Regions from separate parts of the Kitasatospora sp. NPDC001095 genome, predicted to be linked through region 2. Evidence: riboswitches for the same ligand, from Rfam matches in the RefSeq annotation. Region 2 holds a riboswitch; the other holds the start of a gene.
The links. Region 2 has a riboswitch for glycine ahead of gcvP (aminomethyl-transferring glycine dehydrogenase). Riboswitches for the same ligand answer to the same signal wherever they lie in the genome.

Region 1 (4,161 bases), on a different contig from region 2:
GTCAAGATGATCTGAGCACACATCCGGAAATTCGTCCGGAAAGCATCGAAGCCGACTTGATGGACAATCAAGTCGGCTTCGCGGAACGGGTTTTGGGATCAGTGCCCGGGGTAGCCGGGCCACGGCCGCTGCGGCTGCTGCTGCCAGCCCTGGGCCGGCGGCTGGGTGCCGTACGCGTAACCCGGCATCGACTGCCCGGGGTACGGCGGCGGGGGCACCGGCGGGTACGGGCCGGTCGGCGGGCGCCCCGCCTCCCGGTCGAAGAACGGCCGCGCGTTGGCGCGCATCCACAGCGCCACCGGGTCGTACTCGTCCGACATCGCCACCGTGGACACCGCGAGCCCCTCGGGGGCCACCGCGATCGCGCGCTGCATCAGCGCCCGCACCGCCTCCACGGCCGGCGGCGAACTCTCGTACAGGTCAAGGCCGATGGCCAGGTACGGCTCCCCCACCGCGGGCTGCACCCAGGCCCGGCGCAGCGCCCGCACCGGACGCACCTCGACGGCCTGCCGCTCCAGCAGTGCGAAGAACGGCTGGGCGTTCAGCTGCGGCTCGCTCAGCTTCAACGGTCCCGCCGGCAGCCGGTCCAGGCCCGCGGCGATCCGCCGGAGGTCCGCCCAGGGCACCCCGACGCCGCCGCCGGGCGCGTGCGGGTTGAGCCACAGGCCCCAGCGGGTGCGGTACAGCGAGGCCGCGATCTCCCGGCCCGAGACCACCTCGTGGGCCCGCGCCCAGCCGGAGGCGGTCAGCTGCTCGGACGAGGTGACGGCCGGCGCGTAGCCGTGGCCGCTGATCTCCATGTTCCCGTACTGGGCGTCCGGGCTGCCCGGCGTGCCGTGCCACAGCAGCATCCAGACCTGGCCGTCCGCCAGCGCGTGCAGCAGCCGCTCGTACGCGTCGTAGCGCTCCGGCGCGACATCGCGCAGGGCGCGCTCCAACGCGCCGGGATCAGCTCCCGGGCGCCCGGCCGGTGCCTGGCCCCAGGGCCCCGGCACACCGCCCGCTCCCGTTCCCGCACTCATGCGCCCACCTCGCCGCGCCTCTTTCCCTCAACCCGCCGACCCGTCGGCCGTCTGCACGCACCCTATGGCGCGGCACCGGCCACCGCCACGGCGACGTGCCTTTGATACGGACCCCGCTCAGACCCGCGCGTAGAACGGCTGCACCCGGGTGAGCAGCCACTCGACCACCGGGTCGTCGGCGAGGTCGAGCAGTACGAGGTGGACGCCGCCGGGCAGCGGCGCGGTTCCCAGGGCTCGCCCGAGTGCCTCGTTCACCGCGGCCGGATCGGCCGGTGCCGCCGGGTTCAGCTGGACGCCCACGAACATCACGGTCGGCTCGCCCTCGATGCTGGCCAGCGCCCTGCGGGCGGTCAGCACCCCGGGCAGCGCCGACAGTTCGCTCCGGCAGGCGGCCAGGAAGTGCTCCGGGTCCTCGCCCGGCACCGGCTCGCGCAGCGCCACCCGCCCGCCGGTCGGCTCCGACGCGTCGCCGGCGCCCTCCCAGCGGTCCGCGCGCGGACCGCGGCGCAGCTCGGCGACCCCCTGCGGCGGCACCGGGATGCCCACCGCCGCCTCCGGGTTCACCGCGATGCCCAGGCCCAGCGGCAGCCCGCGGGCGAACTCCCACACCGGTGCGATCGCGAAGGCCATCCCCGGCGCCTGCTGGAGGAACACCTCCTGCGAGGAGAACACCGGCACGTACGGGTCGCCGCCCAGCTCGATGGTCGGCAGGTCCAGCGACTGCCCCTGCGGGTCGGCCCCGGCCGGCAGCGGCACCCACACCTGGCTGCGCGCCAGCACCTCGATCACCCGCGGCGTCGCGCCCGGGTCCCCCAGGGCCGCGGTCAGCACCTGCTCCAGCTCGTTGGCCGGCCAGGAGCCGCCCGCCGGCGCCTCCTCCGGTCCGCCCCACCCCTGCTGCTGCTCCACCGGGTACCCCATGCGCCGCCGATTCCGCCCTCTGCCGGTCGGCCGCCCACTGCTGCGCCGACGCGCAGCAGTCTAGGGCCCCGGGGCCTTCCTCTTTAGGGCTCGTGTTCGGGTGCCGTCCGGGGCCCGGCCCGGCCTCGCGTCCGGGTGCCGTCCGGGGCCCGTGTCCGGATACCGCGCGGTGTGACCGGGTCCCCCCTCCCCTCGTCGCCCGGGACGTGCCATGATGTGCCCGTCCGACGGCATGCGCCGCGGGCCCCTACAACTCCACACCGGCCGCTCGAACCCGCGCGGGAGAGCCCGGAGTGCCGCTCAGGCACAGCCGGCGCCGAAGGAGCAAGTCCTCCCCGGAATCTCTCAGGCACCCCTACCGCACGGGTTAGGCACATCTGGAAAGCGGCGCACGGCCCTGTCGTACGCCCACCCACGGTGCAAGCCGCCATGCTGTCCCCCAAGCTGGAAACGGCTGCGGGCGGCGGGGCGGTGAAGCTCTCAGGTTCGACGACAGATGGGGAGACCCACGCCGCCGCATGCCCGCGCGCAGGGTCGGCCCCCGAGCGGGTCCGATCCGGTGCGTGCACCCCTGAGTGCCCCGACCGAGGAGTTCCTGGCCATGTCGTCCCTCCGCCTGACCGCGCTCGACGCGCTGCACCGCGCCCTCGGCGCGACCATGACCGACTTCGCCGGCTGGGACATGCCGCTGCGCTATGGCAGCGAGCGCGAGGAGCACCTCGCCGTCCGCACCAAGGCCGGCCTGTTCGACCTCTCGCACATGGGCGAGATCACCGTCACCGGCCCGCAGGCCGGCGAGATGCTGGACCACGCGCTGGTCGGCTTCGTCTCCGCGCTCGGCGTGCTGCGCGCCCGCTACACCATGATCTGCGCCGAGGACGGCGGCATCCTGGACGACCTGATCGTCTACCGCCTGCGCGAGGACGCCTTCCTGGTCGTCGCCAACGCCTCGAACGCCCAGCTGGTCCTCGACGAGCTGATCGCCCGCGCCAAGGGCTTCGACGCCGTCGTCACCGACGACCGCGACACCTACGCTCTGATCGCCGTCCAGGGCCCGGAGGCCACCGGCATCCTGGCGAAGACCACCGACGCCGACCTGCCCGGCCTGAAGTACTACGCGATCCTCCCGGCCCAGGTGGCCGGCCGCGACGTGCTGCTCGCCCGCACCGGCTACACCGGCGAGGACGGCTTCGAGATCTTCTGCCACCCGGTCGACGCCGAGCCCGTCTGGCAGGCGCTGACCGCCGCCGGCGAGGGCCACGGCCTGATCCCGTGCGGCCTGTCCTGCCGCGACACGCTGCGCCTGGAGGCCGGCATGCCGCTGTACGGGCACGAGCTGTCCACCGACCTGACCCCGTTCGACGCCGGCCTGGGCCGGGTCGTCCGCTTCGACAAGACCACCAACGAGGGCGCCTTCATCGGCCGCAAGGCGCTGGAGCAGGCCGCCGCCGCGGCCGAGACCAACCCGCCGAAGAAGCTGGTCGGCCTGGTCTCCGAGGGCAAGCGGGTGCCGCGCGCCGAGTACACCGTGGTCTCCACCGAGGGCGAGCCGATCGGCCGGATCACCTCCGGCGCGCCGTCCCCGACGCTCGGCCGGCCGATCGCGATGGCCTACGTCGACGCCGCCCACGCGGAGCCCGGCACCACCGTCGCGGTGGACGTCCGCGGCAAGCACGAGCCCGTCCAGGTCGTGGCGCTGCCGTTCTACAAGCGCGCCCGCTGAGCCTTCGTCCCGCCCCCGTTTTTCCCATACACGCACGTCGCAGCCGTCCGCGCGGCGGCCCGCTTCGTCGTGCCCGCTTCCCATCCTGGAGAATGACGCCATGAGCAACCCCCAGCACCTGCAGTACACCAAGGAGCACGAGTGGCTGACGGCCGCCGAGGACGGTGTCTCCACGGTCGGCATCACCGAGCACGCCGCCACCGCGCTCGGTGACATCGTCTACGTGCAGCTGCCCGCGGTCGGCGACACCGTGACCGCCGGTGAGACCTGCGGCGAGCTGGAGTCCACCAAGTCGGTCAGCGACCTGTTCTCCCCGGCGACCGGCGAGGTCACCGAGATCAACCAGGACGTCATCGACGACCCGGCCTCCGTGAACGCGGACCCGTTCGGGAGCGCCTGGCTGTTCAAGGTGCGCGTCGAGGCCACCGACACGCTGCTCAGCGCGGACGAGTACACCGCCTTCATCGGCGGCTGACCAGCCCGTGACCGGGCGGG
Region 2 (4,161 bases):
ATCGCGCCGCCGACCGTGCGCAGCACGGAGTTCATGCCGTTGGCGATGCCGCTCTGCTCGGCCGGGACGGCGCCGTTGATGTAGGCCGGCATCGCGGCGAAGGCGAGGCCGACGCCGAGACCGAAGATCGCCGAGGCGGTGTAGATGTCGCCCTCGCGGCCGTGGCGCACGGCGAGGTAGGCCATCGCGACGGCGCCGAGGACGCCACCGAGGACCAGCGGCAGGCGCGGGCCGCGCCGGGCGATCAGCAGGGCGCCGACCGGGGCGGCGACCATCGAGCCGATCGCGGACGGCAGCAGCATGATGCCGGCGTGCAGCACGGTGGCGGTGAAGCCGTAGTGGGTCAACTTCTCCGGGGTCTGGGCGAAGTTGCTGATGACCATGAAGGAGCCGTACATGCCGAAGCCGATGAGCAGGCCGGCCACGTTGGTGAAGGCGACGGCCGGACGGGCCATCATCTTCATGTCCACCAGGGGGTGCGCGACCTTGGTCTCGATGATCCCCCAGACCAGGGCGACCACGGCGGCGACGGCGAAGAGGCCGAGCGTCTTGTTGGAGGTCCAGCCCCAGTGGTTGCCCTGGCTGACCGCGACCAGCAGCGCGGAGAGCCAGCCGGCCAGGGTGAGGGCGCCCAGCGGGTCGGCGCCGCCCTCCTTGTCGGTGACCGGGTCGGTCGGCACGCGGAAGGCGACCAGGGCGACGGCGATCAGGCCGAAGACCAGGCCCATCCAGAAGATCGACTTGTAGTCCCAGTGCTCCAGCAGGAGACCGGTGGCGACCAGGCCGAGGCCGGAGCCGACGCCCATCGAGGCGCTGATGGCGGCGACGCCGCCGGTCACCTTCTGCTTGGGCAGCTCGTCACGGACGATGCTGATCGCCAGCGGCAGGACACCGCCGCCGGCGCCCTGGAGGACACGGGCGACGACCAGCCAGGTGAAGGAGTGGGTGCTGACCGCCAGCGCCGAACCGGCGACCAGGCCGGCCAGCGAGATCAGCAGCATCGGCTTGCGGCCCCGGAGGTCGCCGAAACGGCCCAGGAGGGGAGTCAGCACGGCTGCGGAGAGCAGGTTGGCGGTCATCAGCCAGGTGATGCTGGAGGCGGAGACGTTCAGTTCCTTGGCCAGCGAGGGCAGGATCGGGACGACCGCGGTCTGCACCACGCTGAACGACAGCATCGCCAGGATGAGGGCCGGCAGGACCCGGGCGCTGCTCTGCTTCTCGGCCGCGGTGGTGGGCTGTGGTGCCTCACTCACGGTTGCTTCCTCCCGTACATAGTGAATGAACTGAAGTAATCGTGCAAGGAGATACTTCAGAGTGTCAAATATCGAGCGGTTAAGCTTTGGCAAAGTCGAAGGGTCGGGTGCGCGACAAGGGCCCCGGACGGTGTCCGGGGCCCTTGCTGGTGGGGGCCGGTCGGGCTGGTGGGGGCGGTCAGGCGAGTGGGCGTGCTGGGGCCGGGCGGGGCGCGTCGGGAGTGAGGGTGGACGGCGGGGTGTGGGGGGTCGTGGTGTCGTGGACCTCGACGTGCTCGCGGCGGAGTTCCTCCCGGATCACCTCCTCGGTCGTGTACCGCTCGACGACCAGGCGGATCCGCTCGACGGGCGCGAGGTACTTGCGGGCCACCGCGCGTTCCTCACGGAGAGTGACCTCCTCGACGGTCTCGGCGATCTCCTTGTCGGTGAGCGTGGCGCGCTCGGCCTCGCTGATCGGCGTCCGCTCGACCCGGACGCGCTCGCGGACCACCGGAACGCGGCGCTCGACCTGTTCGGTCGTCACGTACTTGCGCAGCTTCGCGGTGCCGAGGACGCGCCACTCGGTGGTGACGTCCAGCCGCTCCTCGCGGCAGGTGATCTCGACCGGGCTGCTCGGGGCGGCCGTGGGGGTGCCCGAATGCGCGGTGGTGGTCCTGGTGGCCGCCGCCGGGGCGGGCGTGGGGGCGGGGGCGGGGGCGGGCTGCGACTGCTTCGGTTCCGTGGGGGGCGCGGTGGGGGCGGGCGCCGCCGCCGGCGGGGTGGTGGCCGCGGGGGTGCCGGGGATCCGGGTGTCGGCCTCCGGGGCGGTCCTGGTGCTGGCGGGGGTGACGGGCGCGGCGGCGGCAGCGGGGGTCCTCGCCGGGGCGTGCCCGGGGGAGCGCTCGGAGCTGTGGAAGGTGAGCGGCTTGGCGGGGGCCGCGGCGGTCGTCGTGGCGGCGGCAGTGGCCGCCGTGGTGCCGAAGTCGAGGTCGGGCTGCTTGGTCCGGTTCCCGTTCTCGCCGTTCGGACGGCTGTCCATCGGGGTGTCGAGCCCGTAGTAGCGGTAGAGCTGCAGCTCCTGGGCGGGGGACAGGTGCTGGCCGACGCCGAAGTCCGGTGACTCCTTCACCAGCGACTTGTCGTACGGCACCCGCAGTTCGTCGCCCGCGAACTCGCTGGTGGTCAGCGGGACGAAGGCGTCCCGGCCGAAGATGCCGGTCCGGACCGCGGCCCACTCGGGCCGGCCGGTGGCGTCGTCCAGGTAGACCTCGTCGACCGTGCCGATCTTGTCTCCGTTGCGGTCGACGGCCTTGTGACCGATGAGGTCCCGGGGGTCGATGTCGGTCTGCACTTCTTTCCTCCCGCGCGGTGGGCCTGCGGAACTCCCGCAGCAGGGCGGCCGGAGCACCTGTCACGTCCGCCACTTCACACCAAATGCCATGAATCGGACGGGCGCGAGCGGGGTGCGCCGGACGGGGGCGCGCGATCGACCGTCCGGGGGACGCGCGTAGACCTCGAGTGACCCGACGCACCCGTGATCGGGCGGCCTCCCGCTGGTACCCTGGGCGGCGACCGCAGAGCCCGCTCGGGAGAGTCTCCGACAACGAAAACCGCTGGTCGGGGCGCCGAAGGAGCAACTCCTCCCCGGAATCTCTCAGGCATCCGTACCGTGTGGGGTAGGTCACTCTGGAAAGCAGGGCAGGAGCGTCGGCACGGAAGCCGGCGATCACCACCCTCACCGACGGTGCAAGCCGGCGGAGCGCCCACAGCGCCCCGTGCGGGTGAAGCTCTCAGGTCCCGATGACAGAGGGGGAGGCCTGTCGGGTCCGCCCGCCCAGGCTTGTCCGCCGCCCGCAGCGGCGAGGCCGGCCGGCGTGCGTACCCCCGCCGGTCCGTGACCAGGAGGCCTCGACCACCATGAACGCCCAGCCGAACGCGGGACGCCCCACCGGCGCCTCGACCCTCACCGAGCTTGAGCTGGCCAGTCCCTTCGAGAACCGCCACATCGGCCCCGACGCCGCCGCGCAGGAGAAGATGCTGGCGTCCGTCGGCTACGGCTCGCTGGACGAGCTCGCCGCCACCGCGGTGCCCGAGGCGATCCGTTCCATCACCGCCCTGGACCTGCCCGCGGGCCGGACCGAGGCCCAGGTCCTCGCCGAGCTGCGCGAGCTGGCCGGCCGCAACCAGGTGCTCCAGCCGATGATCGGCCTGGGCTACTACGGCACCTTCACCCCGCCGGTGATCCTGCGCAACGTCATGGAGAACCCGGCCTGGTACACCGCCTACACCCCGTACCAGCCGGAGATCTCGCAGGGCCGCCTGGAGGCGCTGCTCAACTTCCAGACCCTGGTCTCCGACCTGACCGGCCTGTCGACCTCCGGCGCCTCGCTGCTGGACGAGGGCACCGCGGCCGCCGAGGCGATGGCGCTCGCCCGCCGCGTCACCAAGGTCAAGGGCGGTGTCTTCCTGGTCGACGCCGAGACCCTGCCGCAGACCCTCGCGGTGATCAACACCCGCGCCGTGCCGACCGGTGTCGAGGTCGTCGTCGCCGACCTGTCCGAGGGCATCCCCGCCGAGATCGCCGAGCGCGGCGTCTTCGGCGTGCTGCTCCAGTACCCGGGTGCCACCGGTGTGGTCCGCGACCTCGCCCCGGTGATCGAGCAGGCGCACGGCCTGGGCGCGATCGTCGCCGTCGCCGCCGACCTGCTGGCGCTGACCCTGCTCAAGTCCCCGGGCTCGCTGGGCGCCGACATCGCCTGCGGCACCACGCAGCGCTTCGGCGTGCCGATGGGCTTCGGCGGCCCGCACGCCGGCTACCTGTCGGTGCGTACCGAGTACGCCCGCTCGCTGCCCGGCCGCCTGGTCGGCGTCTCCGTCGACGCCGACGGCAACCGCGCCTACCGCCTGGCGCTGCAGACCCGCGAGCAGC

Region 1: it holds a riboswitch for glycine, as region 2 does, so the genes downstream of both, gcvT (glycine cleavage system aminomethyltransferase GcvT) here and gcvP (aminomethyl-transferring glycine dehydrogenase) in region 2, are expected to answer to the same signal.

The regions. Positions count from the first base shown of each region.
Region 1 covers NZ_JBSFKQ010000035.1:62,099-66,259, reverse strand. The annotation lists gene ACWDBB_RS25150 (enhanced serine sensitivity protein SseB C-terminal domain-containing protein) at 99-1,022, opposite strand; gene ACWDBB_RS25145 (enhanced serine sensitivity protein SseB C-terminal domain-containing protein) at 1,140-1,943, opposite strand; glycine riboswitch at 2,213-2,314, shown strand; gene gcvT (glycine cleavage system aminomethyltransferase GcvT) at 2,545-3,666, shown strand; gene gcvH (glycine cleavage system protein GcvH) at 3,767-4,141, shown strand.
Region 2 covers NZ_JBSFKQ010000048.1:44,940-49,100, reverse strand. The annotation lists gene ACWDBB_RS29275 (MFS transporter) at 1-1,253, opposite strand, end outside; gene ACWDBB_RS29270 (PRC and DUF2382 domain-containing protein) at 1,432-2,583, opposite strand; glycine riboswitch at 2,809-2,912, shown strand; glycine riboswitch at 2,914-3,046, shown strand; gene gcvP (aminomethyl-transferring glycine dehydrogenase) at 3,150-4,161, shown strand, end outside.